DNA from 2 places in the Clostridium sp. 19966 genome. Region 2 is predicted to be linked to the other one. Evidence: a T-box and tRNA genes for the amino acid it is inferred to sense, from the RefSeq annotation. Region 2 holds a T-box; the other holds one or more tRNA genes.
The links. The T-box of region 2 lies ahead of argS (arginine--tRNA ligase). A T-box ahead of a tRNA ligase gene usually reads a tRNA of that ligase, here a tRNA-Arg.
Positions count from the first base shown of each region.

Region 1: it has a tRNA-Arg gene. The T-box ahead of argS (arginine--tRNA ligase) is inferred to sense a tRNA for this amino acid. The anticodon was not compared.

Region 1 covers NZ_JACTOJ010000020.1:52,733-68,607, forward strand. Annotated here, with positions in the region: gene IAI10_RS18160 (helix-turn-helix transcriptional regulator) at 1-142, opposite strand, end outside; gene IAI10_RS18165 (hypothetical protein) at 385-519, shown strand; gene IAI10_RS18170 (DUF4250 domain-containing protein) at 549-743, opposite strand; gene IAI10_RS18175 (ribonuclease Z) at 773-1,681, opposite strand; gene IAI10_RS18180 (exonuclease SbcCD subunit D) at 1,886-3,103, shown strand; gene IAI10_RS18185 (SbcC/MukB-like Walker B domain-containing protein) at 3,100-6,636, shown strand; gene IAI10_RS18190 (PAS domain-containing sensor histidine kinase) at 6,930-8,228, shown strand; tRNA gene IAI10_RS18195 (tRNA-Arg) at 8,293-8,366, shown strand; gene IAI10_RS18200 (EamA family transporter) at 8,812-9,081, shown strand; gene IAI10_RS18205 (DeoR/GlpR family DNA-binding transcription regulator) at 9,208-9,978, shown strand; gene pfkB (1-phosphofructokinase) at 9,978-10,907, shown strand; gene IAI10_RS18215 (PTS sugar transporter subunit IIA) at 10,921-11,364, shown strand; gene IAI10_RS18220 (fructose-specific PTS transporter subunit EIIC) at 11,384-12,763, shown strand; gene IAI10_RS18225 (iron-containing alcohol dehydrogenase) at 12,901-13,941, opposite strand; gene IAI10_RS18230 (phosphatidylserine decarboxylase) at 14,168-15,058, opposite strand; gene IAI10_RS18235 (TetR/AcrR family transcriptional regulator) at 15,214-15,792, shown strand.
Region 2 covers NZ_JACTOJ010000013.1:101,165-110,454, forward strand. Annotated here, with positions in the region: gene IAI10_RS14350 (N-acetylmuramoyl-L-alanine amidase) at 1-714, shown strand, start outside; gene IAI10_RS14355 (hypothetical protein) at 811-1,161, shown strand; gene IAI10_RS14360 (hypothetical protein) at 1,306-1,449, shown strand; gene IAI10_RS14365 (hypothetical protein) at 1,613-1,942, shown strand; gene argS (arginine--tRNA ligase) at 2,025-3,779, opposite strand; T-box leader at 3,846-4,068, opposite strand; gene IAI10_RS14375 (thymidine kinase) at 4,218-4,808, opposite strand; gene IAI10_RS14380 (hypothetical protein) at 5,067-5,564, shown strand; gene IAI10_RS14385 (DUF445 domain-containing protein) at 5,605-6,963, opposite strand; gene IAI10_RS14390 (DUF445 domain-containing protein) at 6,991-8,238, opposite strand; gene IAI10_RS14395 (PAS domain-containing sensor histidine kinase) at 8,463-9,290, shown strand, end outside.

The DNA.
Region 1 (15,875 bases), on a different contig from region 2:
GATTTTTCTTATCTCCGCGTTCCAGTTCTTCTAAATAACTTTTGGAAATTGTTACATTGAAGTTTCTTGAAAGATTTGATACATCCAGAGAAGTAAGCCCCCTATTCATTCTAATTTCCCTTATTTTTAAGCCGTCTACCACAACTTAACCCCCTTACAAATTCAATTGTATTAAGAGTAAAATAATAGTTTAAGGTAATTTATTAGAAAAACTAAGCTTAAAAAGCCTTTGTCTTTAATTATATTAATTATAGCATAGATTTAAGTTTTTAATGTTTAAAACTTTGTGAATTTTAAGAATTGTTATATTTTACTAAGTATATAAAATTTAAATATTGAAATAATATGGTTATACATTAATACTTAAAAGATGGGGTGATCGTAATGAAAAAAATCATAAGCATGATAATATTATTTTCAGTATCCATCTTTGCATCAAGCATTGCAGCTAATGATTGTGATGGATTTGAGATAAAGGACACCTTCAGAACGTATATAACAAGTCCCATTAGAATATAATGAGATCTGTTATATACTGATTGATTAATCTATACAGCTGTAAATTGATTTTTCTCTTCGCTATATTTATATCCAGCTGACTCCAATTTTGATGTTAGCAAGGTTATGCCTACATCTAAGTCTTCGCAGTAATCCTGCAAAGAAGAGTACTGATCCCTGAGCTTCATATTAATTATGCTTAAAAGCATGAATGGATCCATTTTTTCTATTTGCTCCTTATTCACAAATATCAATCCTTCTTTCAATAAAATTTTTATTCGAAACTTAAGGTCTTTATTAATCTATCTTCCCCAATAACAGTATTTTCAAATATTGAGGATGCATTTTCCTTATATTTTTCAGGTTCAGTAAGAGATGGGCTGAAGTGGGTTAGCCAAAGCTCCGATACTTGGGCCTTTTTTGCTATCTCTGCAGCTTCACTGAAAAGCATATGTTTATTTTTTATAGCTTTCGAAATTTCTTCATTGTCACCATACATTCCTTCGGCTATTAAAAGGTCACTGTAAGCTACAAAATCAACTAGCGAGTCTAAAGGTCTGGTATCAGTAAAGTAGCTTAGTCTCAAGCCTTTTCTTTCATCTCCCAGCACCATATCAGGGGAATAGGATATTCCATCTGCCTTTGCAGTTTCACCCTTTTGAAGCTTATTCCAAAGTTTCATTGGAATATTAAGCTTCTTGGCTTTTTCTGCATCGAATTTCCTAGCCCTCTTTATATCTATGGAATAAGCGGCGCAGGGAGCCATGTGATCTCCTGCCATGCTTTTTATGTAAATATCATCTATGGAAAAATCCACAGAACCATCCATGGAACATTCTATGTAGTAAATATCGTAAGGCAGTACAGGACACACTACCATAAGTCCTCTAAGTACATTTATAAATCCAGGAGGACCAATTATGGTGAGAGTCTCTTCTCTTCCTGAGTTTGCAATGGTGAGGAGAAGACCTGGAAGGCCTAAAACATGATCCGCATGGGCGTGAGTAAAGCATATCACATCAATGCTTTTGAAACCCCATCCAAGCAGTTTCATTGATACTTGAGTTCCTTCTCCGCAATCTATAAGTATTTTTCTTCCCCTGCAGCTTAGCAGCAGTGAGGTAAGAGCTCTATATGGAACTGGCAAACTGCCCCCGCAGCCAAGAAGACAAATATCCAGCATATTAACACCAACTTTCTTTTAGGCTATGCTTTAAAGCCTAAGTATTAAATCAGATATAATTTTATTATATCTAAAACTACGCAAAAAAATATAAAATACCAATAGAAATTTTGATAATTAAAATTTATTATAGTATTAGGAGAGTTAATTCACAATACTTATCCACAGGAAGGGGGTACAGCCTGCTTAGGCTGTTGATAATTTATGAGAATATTGCATACTGCAGATTGGCATCTTGGAAAATATCTAGACGGAATAAAAAACAGCAGATTAGACGAACAAGAGAAATTTATTGATGAACTTATAGATATAGTAGAAGAAAAAAATATACAGCTTGTTATCATCGCGGGAGATATATATGATAACAGCAATCCTCCTGCAAGAGCAGAAAGACTTTTTTATAAGACTCTTAAAAGGTTGTCTGCAGGAGGTGAGAGAACTATTTTAATAATAGCTGGAAACCATGACAACCCGGAAAGACTTGCAGCGTCAAATCCGTTAGCCCTAGAGCAGGGGATTATAATTCTTGGAACTCCCAAAGCCACCATAAGCCCAGGAAGCTATGGAAGCATTCAAGTGGCAGCTTCTATCGAGGGAGCTCTGGAATTAAAGATTGGTGAGGAGAGAGTAGCGATAGTGACTCTTCCATACCCAAGTGAAAAGAGATTGAATGAAATATTTATTGATAAGTCTTCAGATGAAGAGAGACAGAGTACCTATTCTGATAGAATCAAACAGGTATTCTCTGAACTTTCAGGCTGCTATAGGGAAGACACCATAAATATAGCCATTTCTCACATATATGTAGTTGGTGGGGAAAGCAGTGATTCTGAAAGGCAGATAGAACTTGGAGGATCTTTAGCGGTAAGACCTGAAGCTCTTCCAGAGAAGGCTCAGTACATAGCTCTTGGACATCTTCATAGACCTCAAAGGGTGAAAGGAATAAGCACAAAGGCATATTACAGCGGTTCTCCAATTCAATATAGCAAAAGTGAAATAGGCTATAGCAAGTGTGTGTATTTAATTGATGTAAAAGCTGGAGAAGAGGCTAATGTAGAAGAAATTTATCTTAAAAACTATAAGCCTATAGAGATTTGGAAATGCAAGGGTGTGGAGGAGGCTTTAGAAAAGTGTAAGGCAAATTCAGATAAGGATTCCTGGGTATATATAGAGATAGAAACCGAAGAATACATATCTCAGGAATACATAAAGCAGATGAATGAATATAAAAAAGATATTGTAGAAATATTACCTAAGATAGTTGGACAAGAAACCGAAGAGGAAGAAGAAATAAATATATCTGAGAAAAGCATATTAGAACTCTTTAAAGATTTTTACCTATCTCAAAGAGGAGTAGAGCCCAAGGAGGACATATTAAAGCTTTTTTCTGAAATAGCATACTCGGAGGGAGAAAATGAATGAAACCTAAAAAACTAATAATAAAGGGATTAAACAGCTTTGTTGAAGAGCAGGAAATAGATTTTAAGAGTCTTACCGATAAAGGTATATTTGGTATATTCGGACCTACTGGCAGCGGAAAATCTACTATTTTAGATGCTATGACTATAGCTTTGTATGGAAGTGTGGCAAGAGATACCAGAGAGTTCATGAATACTGAAAGTGACAGCCTAAGAGTGAGCTATGAATTCGAGATAGCTTCTTCCGGGGAAAGAAAAACTTATTGTGCTGAAAGGATTCTTTCAAGAGATAAAACTGGAAGCTATAAATCCAAGCATGCTGTGCTTACGGAATGTACAGCTGGAGAAACTAATGTTATTGCAGAAGGCGTTACAGATGTTAAAAATAATGTTGAAAAAATACTAGGTTTAACCTTTGACGATTTTACTAGATCTGTGGTACTTCCTCAAGGTAAGTTTAGCGAATTTTTAAAGCTGACAGGTAAGGAAAGAAGAAACATGCTGGAGAGGCTCTTTAATCTAGAGATGTTCGGAAGAAAGCTAGGCGATAAGATACGAGGGGTGAAAAGGGAAAAGAGTGATGCTTTGAATGTGCTCACTGGGCGAGAGAATATATATATTGAAAAAGGCGTGAGTGAAGAGAGCTATAAAAAGCTCAAAGAGGAGCTTTTGATTTTAGAGGAGGAAAACCAAAGGATAAAGTCTGAAAAAGAAAGTTTAGACAAGGAATATGAACAAAACAGATTATTGTGGCAGGCTCAAAAGGAATTAGAAGAATATAAAAATATTGAAAATCAGCTTTTAAAGGATTCAAGGCTTATAGAAGAGTCTAGAGAGAAACTTAACGTTTCTAGGAAAGCATGGATTATTAAGCCTTATATAGATGAGCTAAAGGATATAGCTTTAAAAATAAAAAACAGTGAAGAGTCTATTAAACATATGAAAGATAGGCTTCAGGAAAGCGAAAAAGAGCTTTCAGCTTTGGAGGAAAAATACAAAAGTAATGCTAAAATGAGAGAACAGGAGATACCTGTGCTCATAGAAAAAGAAACTAATTTAACTAGAGCTTTGGAGCTAATTGAGAAAAATAAAGAGCTTAAAAAGGAAAGAGAAGAGCTTTTAGGAGCTTATGGAACTAAGAAAGATTTACTTACTTCAATAAATTCGGAACTAAACGAAATAATTTCAAAACAGGAACAGCAGCAGAAGCTTAAAGCGGATTACGAGACAAAAATTGATAGTGAAACTATAACTGCCGAATATAGAAATGCTGTAAACAGCATGTATCTTCTGAATCAGGAAATAAGTAAAATTAAAATTTCACAGCAGGAACTGGAGAAGAAAAATTCATTGAGAAAAATGAATATCGATAAGCTTAAAATGGAAATAGAAGTTATAAACAGTAAAAAAGATATAAGCTTTAAGGAATTGGCTGTAGCTCAGGATGATATGGTTAAAATAAATAAAGATGTGCCTCCTGATAATTTTGTGCTAATTGCTATGAAGGAAAAAGTATTTAAATTAGATAAGAATATAGAAGAGGTTAGGGCTTATAAGGATAAAAAAGAAAATTCATCAGCTGAAATCCATGATATAGATAAAAAGCTTGTTGAATTAAAATCTTCTGAAAATGAGCTTCAGCTTCATATAGAAGAGCTTTCAGAAACCATAAAGCAGCTGGAGGAAAGAAAAAAGGAAATAGAGATAAGCAATATGGCAGCGGTATTATCAAGTGAGCTTAGGGATGGAATGCCTTGTCCTGTGTGCGGCTCCTTAGAACATCATAATAAGCATACTGTTTTTGATATGAAAGAGCTTAAAGAAATTGATGAAAATATTGATAAGCTTAAGCTTGAGATAAATGTTATAGAAAATAAGTTTAAAGAAGTTTCCATAGAAAAGATAAGTCTGGAAAAGAAAAGAGAACATATCTTGGGAGAAATTTTACCTTTGGAAGAAAAATATAAAGGAATGGATTTGAATTTTATAGAGGAACAAAAGCATTCACTAGAAGAAGAATTTAAGACTACGGAGAGTAAAATTCAGAATTTCACTAAAGGGAAAGAGGAGCTTGACCAGAAAATATCAAATTTAAAGGAAGAAAAGAATCAGATACAGCAGAAAGAAATAGCTTTCACGGAAAAGTATAACAGTGAAATCAATGCCTATGAGGAAGCAGCTAAAGAGCTTGAGGCTTCTGTAGAAAAGCTTAAGCCTTTAGAATTTGATTTAAGAGGTTTAAAAATTCAATTTAAGGTTGATAATATAGAAGAAGCACAAAAGAGCATTCTAAACAGAGAAAAAGAAGAGAAAATTCTTAAGGATAAATTAAAAGCAGCAAATGAGCTTTTAGAAAAAAATTCTATAGATAAAGAAAAAGCATTAGAAGAAAGAAATAAACTTGATATAGAAATTGCTAAAATACTTGAGAGCGGCAAAGAAAAGAGAGCTGTAATTGACAGAGAAGAAAAATATATAAATGAACTTACTGAGGGAAGAGAAGCTTTAAGCTATATAGAAGAAATAAGGAAGAGAAAAAAGGCTATAGTTGAAGAAGAAGCTGTTCTTAAGGAAATGCTAGAAGATTGCAGAAAAGAAAATAAAGAACTTAGCGATAGGCTCATCACAGAAAACTCTAGCATGAACCTTATGATAAGTCAGAAGCAGTTAAAAAAAGAAAATTGTCTAACGCAGGTGAAGCAATATAATTTTAAGGACTTTGCTTCTGTAGAAAAAGGAATCATAGCTGAAGCTGAAATGGAAATTGTGGAAAAATCCATAGAGAAATATGACAGCAGTTTAAATAAGGTAAGAGCCAATATAGAAGGTGTCAAGAAGAGAATAGGAGATAAGGTATTAGATGAGGGACAGTGGAACTTAATAATACTAAGAAGAGAGGAACTCAGTAAAAGTTTTGAAGAAAATATAAAAGAAATAGCTTCCTATGGTAAGGGAATAAAAGATATGGAAAGAGAATTGGAAGAATATAAACTTTTGAGAAAAGAAAAGAAGAGGCTTCAGCATGAATTCAGCTGCATGGAGGACATATCCAAATTAGTTGAGGGAAATAAATTTGTTGAGTTTATAGCCATGAATCAAATGAAATATATATGCAAAGAAGCATCAAAAAGGTTAAAGAGTATTACAGGGGGAAGGTATGCTTTAGAAATAGATTCAAATGGAAACTTCATTATGAGGGATGACTTTAATGGCGGAGCTAGAAGATCTACAGGAACTCTATCTGGAGGAGAAACCTTTCTGACCTCTTTAAGCTTAGCACTATCTTTGTCATCTCAGATACAATTAAAAGGAAGTGCTCCTTTGGAGTTCTTTTTCTTGGACGAAGGTTTTGGAACTTTAGATACAGATGCCTTAGATACAGTTATGTCTTCTCTTGAAAGACTTCATTCAGATAGGCTTTGTGTAGGTATAATAAGTCATGTAGAGGAAATAAGGAACAGGGTGCCTGTTAAGTTATTAGTAGAAGCTGCACAATATGGAATTTCTGGAAGCAGAGTAAAGATAGAATTAAGCTAGTTATAATTTTTATAAAAATTACCTTTAACAGTAAATTGTAAATTTTACAGTTTCAGCATATTATTGAATTTTTTAGAAGATATTCTTGCTTTCTTAAGTAAATTTTTATTAAAAATACACACAAAATTTTAAAAGTAACTAAAAAAGTAGTAATTCATAGAGGATTTTCCATCAATATGTAGAATATATTGATTGTTACCAAAAATCAAATAGCCTTAAAAGTAAATATGGAATATTTTATATAAAATAAAAATATAATGATATGATTCTTTTATTATTTTTGGAGGGTATAAATGGAACAGTTAGATGATTATTTACAAGGTATTTATGGGGAATTTAAATGTGTATTGAATAATGAAAAAAAGGAGCTGTTTTCCTTCTTTGGCTCGTCTTTGTTAAAGCTTCTTTCTGATGGTATATATTTTAAGATAGGCAGTAAGATAATATTTTCTAATCCTTCGGCCAATAATATTTTTACTGGAAATTCTGAGAATAGTGTGGTGGGTTACGATATAAAACATTTACTTATAATGGAAGGTGAAAATTTAGATTTATATTGCAAAGCGATGATGCAGCTGGAAATTCAGGGAGAATTAAGCCCAACTCGAGTTAAAATAAGGAGAAGGTCGGATAATGAGGAAAAATATTTAGAGTTCGAAGGAAAAAATTATATATTTAAAGGTAAAAAAATATTTGTAGGTATCATCAGGGACATATCAGATAGCATGTTAGTGAAGGAATATAGAGAAGAATATGAGAAAAGTGCTAACATGCTTGATGAAATGTTAAAGTCAGACATGTTGAAAACTCAGTTTTATGAAAATTTGTCTCATGAATTAAGAACTCCTTTAAATGTAATCTTAGGAGCTGTTCAACTGCAAAATTTAATTTTTGATAAAAATACTTGCGAAGTTGGAAGAAGCAGTGCTAGAAAATACAATAGAATAATAAGGCAGAATTGTTACAAGCTATTAAGAATAGTGAATAATTTATTAGATATAACCAAGCTGGAATATGGAAGAATGGATCTGCAGCTCAAAAATAGTAATATAATAGCTGAAATTGAAGATGTGACTATGTCGGTGGTGGAATATGCTTCTAGCAAAGGGATTGAATTGATTTTTGATACGGATATTGAAGAGAAATATATGGCTTTTGATGAGGATAGCATTGAGAGAATAATGATGAATCTTCTATCAAACGCAGTAAAATTCACATCACCAGGTAAAAAAATTTTTGTAAATGTGAAGGATTTGCAAAATCAGCTTCTTATATCTGTGAAAGATGAAGGAGAAGGAATAGCTAAAGAGGAGCTTGAAAAAATTTTTGATAGATTTTCTCAAGTGGATAGTAATCTTACAAGAAGAAGCAAAGGTACGGGAATAGGTCTATCATTAGTGAAGTATTTAGTGGATCTTTATGAAGGCTCCATATGGGTAGATAGCAAATTAAATGAAGGAACTGAATTTACTATAAAGCTTCCTGTAAAACTTGTGGAAGACGATGATTCGAAAATTAATGAAAATTTTATAAGGCAGAATAAGATTGAAAGAGCTTGCGTAGAATTTTCAGATATATATAATCTTGAATAAGGAAATAATTTTAAAATTTATTTGATTTTTTTAGATGTTTATGCTAATATAGTAATGTTATTTTGCGGCTGTACCTCAATTGGATAGAGGACTCGGCTACGAACCGAGGTGCTACGGGTTCGATTCCTGTCAGCCGCATTTATATGAAACTATGAGTTCTTCTCATAGTTTTTTTGTTTGGTAAAGCTCCAATAAGTACAAAAAAGCTGTTGGCTATAATAATAGCATTTTCAGGCTGCTTGCTAACCTCTGGTGTAATTAGCAGCAAAGAAAAATTATCTGCTATAGGAGTTTTATGCGGACTATTATCAGCAGTTTTCTACTCATTCATGAATGTATATTCCGGTAAAAACCTTAGGAATACGGACTCACTTACCATCAATTTCTACTCCACGATATTTTCTTTGATTTCATTAATTATATACAGACCTCCTATATTTTTATTAAAGGTTCTGTTATAAATCAGTGTTGATTTTTCACTGATTTATAACTTCCTTTAGTTCGGGAGGCTGTGTTTTAAAATGTTGATATTATCGTTTGAGTTCATTTGCGAAAAACGCCTTTATCAACATCCTTTTAAAACATAGTCTTATTAAAAGGAGAATATAATTTATCCTTGATAATATTCACAGCTATATTAGCAGTATTATGTGAGATAGTGCCTCTAACTCTGCTTTATTCATCAATAAAGCATATAGGCTCTTTAAGAGTATCTATAATAGGAAATTTAGAAATACCAGTAGCAATAATATTTTCTTACTTTGCTCTAGGAGAAAGGATAAATATTGCTCAAATTCTGGGTGCATGCATGGTAGTATATGCTGCCTATACTGTTCAAAAAATAGAGAATTAAAACAAAACTTTCGTTTGCTTTCGAATATTTTTTAAAAAAACGTTGACAAAAGAAATAAAACGTAATAAAATAAAATCAAACAAAGATAATAATAACAAACGCAATATAAATGTAAGGAGTAAGGAAATGTTTGGTGAAGAAAGAAAAGCTCAAATAATTAACTTACTAAAGCTTCAGGGTGATGTAAAGGTTTCCAATTTAGCTGATACCTATAAAGTTTCAGAAGTTACTATACGAAAGGATTTGCAAGAATTAGAAGAAGAAGGGCTTATCAAAAGAGTTCATGGAGGAGCAGTATTAGTTCATAATACAAAATTTGAACCTACTTTCTATGAAAAAGTTGATAAGTTCATAGAAGAAAAGATAGCCATAGGGAAGCAAGCTGCTTCTATGGTAGAGGATGGTGATACTGTAGCTTTAGACGGAGGAACTACAAATCTTCAAATAGCCAGAAATATAAGGGCAAATAATCTCACAGTAATAACTAATTCTCTAGATATAGCTATAGAGCTTTCTAATAATCACAGCAATGAAGTTATAGTTATAGGAGGAACTCTTAGAAGTCATACCAGAGCTCTTATAGGACCAATAGCAAGCAGCATATTAAAAAATGTAAGAGTGGATATAGCTTTTGTAGGAGCTAATGGAATATCTCTAGATTATGGTATCACCACACCAAACATGAATGAAGCGCAGACTAAACGTGAAATAATAGAAAGTGCAGAAAGGGTAATAATAGTTTGTGATCATAGTAAATTTAGCGAAGTATGTTTTGCTAAAATTACGGATTTTGACAAAATACATTATATAGTTACAGATAGCAAACTAGATGAAGGAGTGAGAAAAGAATTTAGAGAGAAGGGAATAAGAATAATTACAGCAAAGGAGGGGATTTAATGATTTTAACCGTAACTTTGAATCCTGCAGTAGATAAGACTATAAAAATATCTGATCTAAAGATTGGAGAAGTAAATAGAATAGATTTTTCCAGAGTAGATGCTGGTGGAAAAGGAATAAATGTTTCAAAGACTATAAAGCAGTTAGGCGGAAAAAGTACAGCATTAGGCTTTATAGGAGGCTCCAATGGAGAATTTATCAGAGAACATCTAGACAGTTCAGAAATAGAAAATGACTTTGTTAGAATACCTGGAGAAACTAGACTCAATACTAAAATAGTAGATATCGTAAATAATACTTATACGGATATAAATGAAAATGGTCCCCAGATATCTAAAGAAGAGCTTACAAAAATAAGAGAAAAAATAAGCTCCTATATGAAAGACGGAAACTTGATAGTTCTTTCCGGAAGCTTACCTAAAGGAATAAATGAAGACTTCTATAAAGAGATTATATTAGAAGCTAATGAAAAAAAATGTAGGGTTATATTAGATGTGGACGGTAAAAAGTTTACAGAAGCCATAAAAGCTGGACCATACCTTATTAAACCTAATATTCATGAATTAGAAAAAGCTTTTCAGGTTAGCATAGAGAGTGAACAAGAGCTCATCGACGTAGCAAAGGAAATCCTTGAATATGGAGTTGAATATGTGGTGGTATCAAGAGGACATGAAGGCTCCATAATGATAAGCAAAGACAAGGTGATTAAGGCAAAAGGAATTAAGGTTAAAGTAGGAAGCACTGTAGGAGCAGGAGATTCTATGGTAGGAGCATTAGCTTTATCCATAGAACAGGGGCAAAGCATGGAGGAAGCTTTAAGACTTGCAGCAGCCACTGGAACAGCCAATGTTACTACGGAGGGTACTCAAAGCCCGGATATAAGCTTAATAAACAAGTATTTAGAACAAATTGAATTGTTATATTTATAGAGGAGATGAAATTATGAACATTACAGAAATTATGAATAAGGATCTTATAAAGCTTGAATTGGAGGCAGACAATAAAAATGACGCCATCAGAGAATTAGCGGACATCATAGATAAGACTGGTAACTTAAACAATAAGGAAGAGTACATCAACGCAGTAATGGAGAGAGAAAAGGTATTTTCCACAGGAATAGGAATGGGAATAGCTATACCTCATGGAAAAACCAATGCAGTAAAAAAGCCAACTCTAGCATTCGGAAGAAGTAAAAAAGGCATAGATTATAATTCAATGGACGGAACTCCTGCAAAATTATTTTTCATAATAGCCGTACCGGAGGATTCAAATGATGAACATCTAAGATTACTGGCTCAAATCTCTAGAAAGCTTATGCATGAAGAGCTAAGAAACAATCTGTTAAATGCCAGTACTGCTGAAGAAATATTAAAATTCTTAGAATAAAAGGAAGGGGTGTATCAATATGAAAATAGTAGCTATTACATCATGTCCTACAGGAATTGCGCATACCTATATGGCTGCAGAAGCATTGTCTATCGCAGCCAAGGAAATGGGAGTTGATATGAAGGTTGAAACTCAAGGTTCTGTAGGAGCAGAAAATGTGTTGACAGAAAAGGAAATAAAAGAAGCAGATTGTGTCATCATCGCTGCAGATACTAATGTTTCTAAAGACAGATTTGTAGGCAAAAAAATGGTGGAAGTTGGAGTTTCAGATGCTATTAAAGATGCCAAGGGACTTATAGACAGGGCTAAGACAGCAAAAGCCTATAAAGCAGCTTCAGCGGATCTTACAGATGAAGTCAGCAAGATAAAAGAGCAGAAAAGCTCAGAGAGAAAAGGCCCTTATAAGCACCTTATGACAGGGGTATCCTTCATGATACCATTCGTAGTAGCTGGAGGTATTATAATAGCACTATCCTTTGCTTTTGGAATTACCGCCTTTAAGCAAGAGGGAACTTTAGCAGCAGCACTTATGAAGATAGGCGGCAGCAATGCCTTTGCATTGATGGTTCCTATACTATCTGGTTATATCGCATATTCAATAGCTGATAGACCAGGACTTGTACCAGGTATGGTTGGCGGTATGTTGTCAGCTTCCTTGGGAGCAGGTTTCTTAGGCGGTATAGTATCAGGTTTCATGGCTGGTTACTTCGTAGAATTTTTAAAGAAAACGATTAAGCTTCCAAAATCACTTCAAGGTTTAATGCCAGTGCTGGTACTTCCTATAATATCTACTCTTGTAGTAGGTTTGGCAATGATATATATAGTTGGAGCACCTATGGCAGCTATAAATACAGCTATGAGTGATTGGCTTAAAAACTTAAGCGGTGCGAACTCAGTATTACTTGGAATCATATTAGGACTTATGATGGCCTTTGACTTAGGAGGACCAGTAAACAAAGCAGCCTATGCCTTTGGTACAGCTACACTAGCAAGTGGACAGCCATCCATGGTTATGGCAGCAGTTATGGCAGCAGGTATGACACCTCCTTTAGGAGTAGCGCTTGCTACAGTTATAGCTAAAGATAAATTCACAGAACAGGAAAGAGAAGCAGGAAAGGCAGCTTGGGCATTAGGAGCATCATTCATAAGTGAAGGAGCAATACCTTTTGCAGCATCAAATCCTCTAAGAATAATACCTTCCTTCATGGCAGGATCGGCAGTTACAGGAGCACTTTCAATGCTATTTAAAGTTAAATTAGCTGTACCTCACGGTGGAGTATTCGTATTCTTCATACCTCATGCAGTAACAGGCTTACTCTACTACTTAATTGCTATAGTAGCAGGAACAGTTGTAACAGGATTATCCATATCAGTACTTTTGAAAAAGAAAGAAGCATAAATAGAAAAAAACCTAGTGGAGGGCTAATCTACTAGGTTTTTTATTTTAGTACTGCATATGGGGGATGCAGTACTAATTCTACATATAATGATGAAATCATACATTATACATAGTAGAACTTTTGGTTCTATAGGGGCTTAAAAGATTTTTTTATATATACTCAAAATATCCTGATAGGATAAAGAGATATAGCTATTATTGAACAAGTATCGGTAATCATAGTAAGCAGTCTTTGTAAATGCCTGCACATCTTCCAAAGTCATACCATAGGTTCTTCCTCTTTTTCTTGGCATCAGTTTATTAAATAAAATCTGTAAATTATCATATATAAGTTCATCATTTCTAATGCCTAAAAATTCACCGATAATGTTATTTAAAAACTTTATCTTACCTGAAGAGTTTTTTGAGTTGTACTTTTTGAATACATCTGTAAAAAACTCATAATAGCATTCCGATGGAACAACATGATATTTTTCCATAAGCGGTCTAGATAAAGCATTTATAGAACAAAAACCTGTGTTACTAATTGCAATTTCAGCATAATTTGATGCTATAAAGAAGTCCTCTAAAAGTTCACTGAAATTATCTTTTCCAATATCTAAAAGTCTTCTTAAACCTGATAACACAGTTTTTATGGCAGATTCACTAAAAAGTTCAGTATAGGAACTTGAATTTACAGATAAATAAGATTCCATAGCATTTATCAAAGTATTGATTGAAGCGATGATGAAAGTTCTAGAGGATGTCCCTTTTAAAAATTCAGGAATCAAAACTATATGATTAGAATTAAGCTTATCCATGGATGAATAGGCACCAAATTCTTTATAACCTATGGTGGTGTTTCCTACATCGCATACATCTGGTAACAGTATAAGCTCTAAGCCTTTTTGTGAAGCTAGATTTCTAGCTACATTAAACACTCTGCTGTCACCAACAGCAATTATTCTCTTATAATCATAGTTACTGATATCTAAACTTATACTATCATATGCTTCCTTTGAAGAAGAAAACTTATTTAAAAAAATACAGTTCCAGTCTTTCGAAAAATTTGTCAGTTTTTTTCTAAAAACAGATAATTCTGTAATGAACAAGTCATTTTCGTCAACCTTAAAGCTCTCAACAAACTCCTGAAAATTACAGAAAGTATGTATTTGTGGCTTTAAAGCGAATAATTTCATGACCCTACATCCTTCCTTATACAAATGTTTTAGTGCTTAGATGTTTGTTCTAAACCTGTCATTAATTAAATTATAGATTTCTTTTTAAATATATAAAGCATTAGTAAGTTGTTTAAAAATATTTTAACAATATTCAAAAAAAACGCATAAAAAAGTAAACATTTATTAAAAGTAAATGTTTACTATGGGTTTAATTTGCTAAAAATTAGTTTTAATAGGATAAAGCCTATATTACTTTTGTCCCTATCTTCTCTCCAAGTTTTATTTTTGATTCAAAGCCATCTTCGGTTTGAGAAAGAATATCTTCATCAAATTTAACTTTATTTTTTTCTATAAACATCATAACTGTAGAGCCTCCGAATTTGAAAAAGCCTTTCTCACTTCCTCTTGTCACTCTTTGGTTTGGAGTGTAGCTCTGAACAATGGAACCAACAGAAGTAGCTCCTACTTCCATATATAGCAGTGATCCAAAATTATCAGATTGGAAAAGGCTCCATTCTCTTTTATTTTGGCAAAATAATTTTTCCTTTTTGTTTAAAGCAACTGGATTTACTGAGTAGTAATAGCCCTTGACTTTGTTATTATCAAGGCATACGCCGTCATCCACAAAATGAAATCTATGATAATCTGTAGGACACAACCTAAGTATTAAACAGCTGCCCCCTTGGAACATATCAAATAATTTAGGATCATTTATTAGCTCTCTAAAGCTGTAAGTTAACCCTTTAATTTGAACGAGATTATCTATATCAATGTTTTCATGTATTAGAAGCCTTCCGTCTCCAGGAGATATAAAGCTGTTTTTATCCATATCCACGGGTCGTCCCTGGGGAGTAATCTTTCTCACAAAAAAGTCGTTAAAACATTTGAAACTATTAACATCATCCTGGCAAATGGACATATCAATATCAAAATCCTTAATAAAGGCTTTTATTTTGCCTTTGCTTATAGGATTGTCACAATATAATCCAGTTAATTTAGAAAATAGTTTTTTCTTCACTATAAGCTCTAAAATACTGAGTCCTATTGGAGAGGAGTATATCCAATTTAAATATTTTTCCCCTGCAACTTTTTCAATTTCATAATCTTTAGTATTTCTATCGTAAATTTTAATCATACCAATATCTCCATATTTAAATTTAGTTCTGCGCTAAGTAAATTATAATAGTAAAGCCCTCTCAACACAATAACATAGCATATAATAAAAGGTTGAAGGGATAAAAATATTGGTATATTATAAAAATATATTTAACTATGGAGTGAGGATTTCAAATGAACAAAACTAAAAATGCTATATTTGAAGTAGCAATAAAAGAGTTTTCTATGAACGGATACAATAAAACCACTATGGACAGCATTGCAGAAAAAGCAGGAGTGGCAAAAGGCACACTTTACTATCACTTTAATAGCAAAGAAGAAATATTTAACTACATAATGGAAGAAGGGATGAGCAGGTTATCATATAGAGTTGAGGAGGCGGTAAAAGGTCAGAAGAACTTTTATTCAAAATTCAAAATTTTATGCAAGGTTCAGCTTATGATGGTTTATGAAAATAAAGAGTTTTTTAAAGTGATAATGAGTCAGCTTTGGGGGCAGGAATCAAGGCAGTTAGAACTCAGAAAAGCCTTAAAAGACTACTTTTCCCAATTAGAAGGGTATATAAAGGAAGCTATAGCAGAAAAGGCTATAAGGGGCGGAAATGCTGCTCTCATGGCATATTCTTTGTTCGGAACCATTTGTGCAGCTGCAATATACGAACTTATAAACAACAGTATGGAAATAGATGCTGTGGTGGATAACCTTATGGATTATATATTAAAGGGAGTAGATTGTGAAAATGTTTACAGTTAATTAACAAACCGTACTTAATCTCTACAAAGTTTTGACACAAAACTATAGTATTATTAAACCATAGAAATTAAATAATTTAAGAA
Region 2 (9,290 bases):
GAGCTGCATAAATACTTAATAGGAAAATATCAGCTGGACAGAATAGAGCCCCATAGAGCATTATATAATACCTCCTGCCCGGGAGATAAATTTCCTTTTGATGGAATAAAAAATGCTTCGTTAAATAGCCAGGGCTCCACCGTTAACTATCAGCCTATACAAAATAGAAGCTGGCTGCAGGTTGGGGATAGTGGAGATAAGGTTAAGCAACTTCAAAGTGAGCTTATAAAGCTTGGATATGATTTGGGGCAGTATGGAGCTGATGGAGAATATGGACAGGCTACTAAGAATGCAGTATATAAATTTCAGCAGGATAATGGACTTAGCTCAGATGGTCTAGCTGGAGAGCAAACCTTCAATTGCTTAAATTCTAAGGCAGCTGGGTTAGAGGCTCCAAAGGAAAATGATGTAGTGAAAAATTTTCAGCAGGCTTCTAATTTAGCTGGATACAATCATTTATCTGAGGACGGCATAGAGGGAACTGCTACTGATGCAGTGATAAGTAAAGCACTTTTACAAAGGGGAAGCAGGGGAGAATTAGTAAAATGGCTTCAAAATAGGCTTATGGCTCTTGGATTTTCCTGTGGCAGCAGCGGAGCTGATGGAGTTTTTGGAAACTGTACTTTTGTAGCAGTGCAAAATTTTCAAACGTCTAAGGGATTAGCCAAGGATGGCATAGCTGGACCTGATACCATAAAAACATTATTGAAATAATATTCGGTTATGTTTTAAAAGAATGTTGATAAAGGCTTTGCAAGAATCAATGCTGATTTAAAACAAAGCTTAATATTTAAAGAAGGAGAGAGGTTAATGAAGGAAGAGATAGTAAATCAAATTGTAATACCTTTGCTGGCTGCTTTTATAGGAACGATAATGGAACTTGGCAGACGTGAAGTGAAGAAATATTTGGACAGCAAAAAAGAATTGCTTGAAAAGCAAAAGCTGGCACTTCAGCAAAGCATGGGAATAGAGCAGTACAACAAGGATAAAGAACTCATTAAAGATTCTGTTAAGTCCGTAGAGCAGCTGGGTAAAGAGCTGGATTGGGAAGGAACACTTAAGCACAGCAAGGTGTTAGCTATGATAGAAAACAAGACAAGTCTCACCAGTGATGAAATATATAATATTATAAAAGCTGCGGTATTTGAGGTAAATAAGTAGTATATATTTTAAATCAGTGTTGATTTTTACACTGATTTAAAATATTCCTTTGGTGGGGAAGGCTATGTTTTAAAATGTTGATATTATCGTTTGAGTTCTAGGAACTCTTAGGGCTTGCGACTTATAATTGGCGTAATTTTGCTCATGGACGAGCAAAGCCATTCAAGCGCCATGGATGGCGTATTTGAATGGGTAGTCAATTATAACAAAGCAGCCCTTAGAGTTACTCACATGGGTTCTGAAAGAAACCATGCCAGACGAAAAACGTCTTTATCAACATTCTTTTAAGACATAGCCTAGATAGTTAATATAAGAAGTAAACAAATTATTAAACATTAAGGATAATTAGCTTGAATATGGAATATATAGTAAATAGAGTGTAAAATATGATATATAGAAATATGGCTTCTAGGGTTTGACTCCAACAAAAATACTTTTGGAGGGATAAAAAATGGAAAACCTAAGGACATTTCTAGTGAACTATAAGTTTATACTGATACTTATTCTTATCCTAGTGCTTTATGCTGCATGTGAGTGGCAAAGCTTCAAGGCTAAGCTTTATTCATTGATGCTGTTGGCAAAAAGCCTTGCTAAAGATGCTGTATTAAAAAGCGGAGATGAGCAGGTTAAGTGGGTGGTAGATAAAGCATATGTATTTTTACCTAAGCGAATAACCATATTTATAAGTGAAGGTATGATGGAGAAAATAGTATTCTATCTTTACCACAAAGCCAAGGACTATTTAGACGATGGGAAGATAAATGGAAGTGTACAAGCATAATTAAAAAAACAATCATAGCATGATTTACTATGATTGTTTTTTTATAACCAATTAGGAATCAGAAATTTTGATTTTTGATTTATTACATTTTTTCAGGCACTTCTATAGCCATTATATCACAGCAGGTTTCAAGTACGTTTTTAACTATGGAGATTAGTTTAAGCCAAGATGCTTTTGTAGCTTCATTTTCTTCAGAAAGTATCTTGTTTTCTCCATAGAACTTGTTGAATAAATTGGCAAGCTCAAACATATATTCACACAATTTATGAGGTGCTCTTTCATTAAAGCTGAATTCCAAGGTATCGTTAAAAGTAGTTACCTTAAGAAGAATATCTCTTTCCGTAGCACTTTTTGGAGCTAGAAGTTCTCCTTCAGAAATTTTTCCCGCTTTTCTTAATATAGACTTTATCCTTACTATAGTGTAAAGGATATATGGACCAGTCTTTCCATCAAAGGAAGTAAATTTATCTATATCAAATATATAATCTTTGGAAATCTGATTTGATAAATCTCCGTATTTTACGGCTGCAAGCCCTACCTTTTTAGCTATATCCTCAGCTTCGGCTCCATCCATTTCACTCTTATTTTCAAGAATTTTTGCTTTAACAGTATCTCTTACCTGACCTACTAGGTTCTCAAGCCTCATTACTCCGCCTTCTCTTGTCTTAAAAGGCTTTCCATCCTTTCCGTTCATGGTACCATAGCCTATGAATTGAAGGTTAAGTTTTTCGCTGGCAATCTTAGTTTTATTTACGCATCTGAAGACTTGCTCAAAGTGAAGCTCCTGCCTCTTATCTACCACATACATTATAGTATCTGGATTAAATTCTTTAACTCTTTCGTAGATAGTAGCCACATCCGTAGTGCTGTAAAGTGAAGCGCCATCTGATTTTAATATTATTATAGGAGGAATTTCCTTTGTATCAGTTTCTTCAGCTACATCCACCACCAAGGCTCCCTTGCTTTCGTAAGCATAGTTGTTTTCCTTAAGATAGGTAACTACAGTATCTATATACTTCTGGCTGTCGCTTTCACCATTCCAAAGATCAAAATCTACATTCAGATTATCGTAATTTTTCTTTAAATCCCTCTTGGATACATTTAAAATGTGTTTCCATAAAGCCACGTAACCAGGCTTGCCATTTTGAAGCTCTACAGTAGCAGCTTGAGCCTCCTGCATCAAAGCAGGGTCCTCCTTAGCTTTTTTGCTGGCAGTAGGATAGATTTCTTCAAGATCTGATATAGTAAACGGAGCTTCTTCTGGATACTCTCCAGTAAAGCTGTCGTCGAAATAAGGGAGCTCTGGATTTCTTCTTTTCACTTCAGTTATTATCATTCCCATCTGAAGTCCCCAGTCTCCAAGATGAACGTCTCCTATAACAGTATGACCTAGATATTTAGCCATTCTCTTTATGGTCTCACCTATTATTGCTGTTCTCAAGTGACCTACATGAAGAGGCTTTGCTACGTTTGCGCCACCATAATCAAGCACTATGGTCTGAGGATTCAAGGAAGCCTCAACACCAAATTTGCTGTCTGCTGCTATTGCTTCAATATAGTTTTTAAGATAGCTGTCCTGAAGCTTTATATTTATAAAGCCAGGATTAACTACAACAACCTCACTGAATATATCTGAATTAATTTTAGCTACTACTTCTTGAGCTATGTCCAAAGGTCTCTTCTTGTATTTCTTAGCTCCAGCCATAGCACCATTACACTGATATTGGCAAAGGTCAGGACGGTTTGAAGAAGTTACCATTCCAAGACTTTTATCGTAGCCTGCTTCTTCAAAAGCATTTTCAAACACTTCTGTTATAAGTTTTATTAATTTTTTCATGTTTTCCTCCTTAAATTATTGGCTTTCTTTAAAAACGTAGGTGAATACAAAAATCCCCGCCTCCTGTGAAGAGACGGGGATACCGTGGTACCACTCTTATTTAAATATATGATAAACATTAAAGAACATATACTACTTAAAACCTTAACGCAGTTAACGGCGCACCTTACTGTGAGTTCGGGCAGCTTCTCAGAGGCTCTCTTCCTTTGATACTAAGATGCAAAGCTTCCATCAACCTTTGCTCGCTGTAATCTCCATAAAAAAGTACTTTTCTCTTCAATGAATTTATATTTAAAGAATCCAACTATTTCATTACATAGATTCTATCAAAAAAATTATTTCTATGCAAGAATTAATTCTATTATCTGTTTTTTGCCTTAATTTCAGGCATATTTTAAATCAGTGTTTATCAACATCCTTTTAAAACATAACCTAATTTTATTCTGCAGGTGGAACAAAGCATTCTCTGCATCTAGGCTCATAGCTTTCTTTATCACCTTGAAGAATAGTTTGTCCTTTTTTAGTAACCGGCTTTCCGTTGGAAAGTCTCTGACTAAATAAAGCTTTCCTTTTTTTGCAGCAGGCGCACACCGGATACATATGCTCTACTTCATCTGCTAAGGCCATTATATCTCCCATTTTTCCGAAGGGAAGACCTTCATAATCCATACTTAATCCAGATATGATAACCCTTTTAGAAAATATTAATTTCTGTACAAGCTCCACTATTTTTCCTTTAAAGAATTGAGCTTCATCTATGCCTATTACATCGTAATCCTCACAGGTTTTTAAAGTTTCCTCAATAACTTCATCTGTGATAATCTCTGGAAGTTCTAGTGCACATCTTTGAAGTCCTGTTCTGGACACTACTCTATTTTTACCATCCCTTACTTCCATTTCTGGCTTGAAAAGAATGACTTTTTTTCCTTCATAAGCTTCCGCAATATTTATGCTATGTATAAGCATTCCGCTTTTTTCGCCAAACATTGGCCCTGTATATACTTTTAATCCTATATCTTCTATGAACATTAAAAAATTCCCCCAATATTTTTATGTGTACAAACCGGTTTTATTATAGCATAATTATATTAAAAGTGGTTATTAGAAAAGTCTTAAATTTGTCTTTATCAATTCTATAATATGTTCATCGACAACAATTAACAATTTTGTAGAAAATATATTGTTTTTCTTTAAAAAATTTTTGTTTAATTTGTATTGTAACAAAAATGACACAGAAATATAGGAGAATATAATGGGAAATAGAATAGAAATAAGGGAGGTGAAAATATGGATACAAATTCAATATTAAATCTTTCACAGCTTCAGCAATTGAATGGTTATGGAAGTACAAGCTCTATAAATTCTACTGATGATACATCTACAAGTGATATTTTTCAAAATTTGTTAATGCAGATGTTTGAAAAAGCAAATACAAATAGTGCTCAGACTACTACAGCTGCAGCAAGCTCCCAAGGCTCAAATACATTAACTTCTAGTGATTCTAATGATGAAGCTAAAAAACTAGAAGAAATGCTTCAGCTTATGGCTATGCAAAGGATGATGACCAGCTCTGATATGAGCTCCACTGATGATAGCAGCGATGACAGCTCAGATTCAGGTTTTTCCATTGGAGCCAGCAGTAAATTAATGTCTCAGCAATTGGAAAATGTAATGCTGCAGGCTATGAATAGTTTAGCAAATTCAAATAGCAGCGCTGCTTCAGCAAGTAGCACTTCTGCTCAAAATGCTGTTCAAGATACAGTGAAAAGTGCAGCAGCAGTATAGCAAGAATTAAGCAAAAAGGATTGGGGTTAACCCAATCCTTTTAAAAAAACCTATTAATCAAAGGGCCATATATTTGATTTATAAAAATATATACAATCACACCTAAAATGGCTCCCACAATTCCACCATTTATCCTTATCCAATGAAGATCATTTCCAGCTTTTTCTTCTATAAACAAATTTAAATCATCATTTGTTAATTTATTCATGGAGTCTTCTACTATTTTTCCAATAAAGTGATGCTCCGATTCTATAAAGCCATATATGAGCTTCTTGATAAACATATTTGCCTTGGATTTTGACTCTTCGCTATTTTTGAATTTATCCCAATAAAGCTCCGTTTCATTTTTAACCCAAAGAACGATTAAATGAATATTATCTTTGTATACATTCTTATTATCTGAATTCCAGTATTCATCAATAAAATTATCACTGGAGATAGCTTCCTTTAAAGAGGATATTATATCTTCTAAAATTTCTTCTATTTCCTCTCTTATAGATATAGAAGCTATAGTATCTAGCTTCCAGTTCTCAATATCTTTTATAACGTCCTCCTGTGTGAGTTTAATCAGCGCTTCATTAATTTTTATAGTTAACTTTTTATATAAGTCACTGTTTTCATTTTTAAGCTCGCTGAGCATCTCCAATATTTGTCTTTGTATAGCCTCCGAAGCGTCCATTATATTTACGCTGTTTGTACCTTCTGCAAGCCCGAGAGCTACCTGCATAATAGTCTTCTTGAAGCCCTTTCTGGCTTTTATATTTTCATTAACTAATTCATCTATAGTAGAATAAATTGCTTCCCTAGTGGAATCCTTATTTACAGTTTCAATAAGAAGCTCCGAAACTGCGAAAACAAGCTCAGTATATTCCTTGCTGCGTATGAATATTGTTAAGGCCTCATTTATCCTATCAGTTAAATCTAATTTATTAAAATATTTTTTAACTTCAGTTTCTATATATAAAGAAGCTTTCGAAGCATCAATATTTTCAAGAACAGGTAAGGCATATTTTTTCGTAAGAGCAGCTGCGTAGCCTTTACCCCGAAGATTATTATCTGCATAAGATATTAAAGCTTTAATTATATCTATTTCTTCCAATTTCTTTTGAAGTATATTGGGGCTAATAAGCTCGTTCTCAACTATTTTTGAAATGGAGCTTATTATTTTTTCCCTGTTTCTCGGAATAATTTCAGTATGATAGGAGAAACCTAAGGGCTTCTTATATAGTGCTGTTATAGCAAACCAATCCGCAGCACTGCCTACCAAGGCCGCTTCAAATGCAAAGTTAAACATATTTATTATGTATCCACTTCCAAAATATTGCTTTAATAAAGCGGTGACAATGAAAGCTATGAGAAAAATTACTAATAATATATCTGCTATCTTTTTATTTTTCATATTAAACTCCCTAAATTAACATTTGTTTTAAAAAGGTATAGAGTTAAAGAAAAAAGCTAATATTCCTACGAATCCGCCAACTATCGATCCATTGATTCGTATAAGCTGAAGATCATCACCTGCTTTAGATTCTATAAGCTCTATAAGCTCATCGTTTGAGTAGCTGGATAGATTATCTTTTATTATATTTTTTAAATTGTTATGAGCTATTTCTATGATACTGTAGGATAGGCTTCTTAAGCCTTCATTAACTATTCGCTGCCAGTTTGGGTTGTTTTCAAAGGTATCTGCTGCGGTTATAAGCTGATTATATAGCACCACAGATAATTTATCTAAATTTCCTCCATTGTTTAGGCTGTCAGCGCTGATTTTATCAAGATAAATTATGAAGTTATCCTTGCCAAGTAAGCTATCAAGCTTTGAAAGTTTCCAATCCTCTACAAGCTTAATGAGCTTAGCATTGTTCTTATATTCGTCGAATTTGCTATAAAGCCAGATTTTTAAACTTTTTCTAGAATCACTGGAAGGATTCTTAGCTCTAACAAGATAACCGAGAATCTTTTGCTGAATAGATCTTGCAATGTCTTCCGGTGAAGTTTGCAGCAGTATATCAAGCACAAAATTATTTATGAATTTTCTTCGAGCCATTCCATTTTCATAAGAAGTTTTTGTAGTAATAGCCATGTCTTTTAATATGCTGAAAAAATCATCACTCTTTGAAAAAATTATAAGCTCATCTATAATAAAATCCAATATCTTTTCATCATATCCAGATTTAATTGAGGTTTCTATAGAAGATTTAATTATGCTCCATAGAGATATCTTGGTCAAATTTTCCTTTAGAAGCTTAGATATCACTTCTAGAGATTCTTCATCTCTCACATCTATTATTCTGTAGATTAATGAAAATACAGCATTTTTAAAATTTTCATCATCCTTGTTTTTTTTAATATATGAAATTATAATTTCAGAAAAATTGTATTCGCCAGCAAACTTATTTAAGCTGTCTTTTGTGATTAGGTCTTCAGTGACCATATTGCATAGCGCATTAATAATTTTATCTCTGTTTCTAGGAACTATTTCTGTTTTATAAGATATACCTAGAGGTTTATGAAATAGTGCAGTAATACCATACCAATCCGCAAAGCCCCCTATCATAGAAGCACAGAAAGCGCTGCTTAATAAACCGCCCCAAAAAGTTCTATGGAAAGGATATGCTATTAAAAAACCTAAAGTAACGATTATTAACAATATAGTAGCCTTATGTTTATTCATAGGAGGTACCTCCGCAAAAGAATTTATTATTGTTTATTATACCACAATTGATGATTTTTTTATTTCATCAGTAATTTCAAGGTTATTAGAATTATAAATGATGACAGCAATCATTACATATGTTAAAGATATGAACATTTATGTAGTTATTATGAAAAAACTATATTATAATATTGTAATGTATGATTTACAGCAGAAACTTAAGATAGTTATGGAGATAACATATGGAAAATATATCAAGCCTACTTTATAGGCTTCAAAGTCATAAAACTGGAATTGCAATAGTTGTTTTACTAGCATTCATAATATATTTATTGATAGATAGAAATAAGCATATAAGAAAAGAGAAGAAACTTAGGGATGAGATGGAATTTTTAAGGACTGTAATTAATTCTCTTCCAGATATAATATGTTTTAAGAATGCTGAAGGAAGATGGGTAGAAGCTAATGAGGCTATTATGGAACTATATAGTACTGATGATAGAATCATAGGTAAAAACCATGAGGAGCTTTCAAAGCTTCTTCCTGATTTTAAGGAAGAATTGAAGAATTGCGAAAAGACAGATTCGGATATCTGGCATAATGGGAAAACAGCCATGGTGGAAGAAGTATTTCATATTAATAGCGAAAATAAAAGAATATTTGAGGTTATAAAGGTGCCTTTATATTATGAAGATGGAAGTAAGAAGGGACTAGTGGTGGTAGGAAGGGAAATCACAGAAAGAAAAAAAGCAGAAGAAATAAAAAGGCAGGCAGAGGAGAGTAACAAGCGGTTAAATGATTTAAAACAGTACGATGCAGTAAGAACAGAATTCTTTGCTAATTTATCTCACGAATTAAGAACACCGCTCAATATGATAATGGCACCAGTTCAGCTCATAGAGCTCATGCCTGAGAATAAGGAAAAGGTAATGAAATGCGTAGGAATTATAAAACAAAATTGTTTCAGGCTAATTAGATTAATAAATAATATTATAGATATAACTAAAATTGAATCGGGCTACATAACCATGAACATAAAAAAGCAGAATATAGTATCAGTAGTAGAAGAT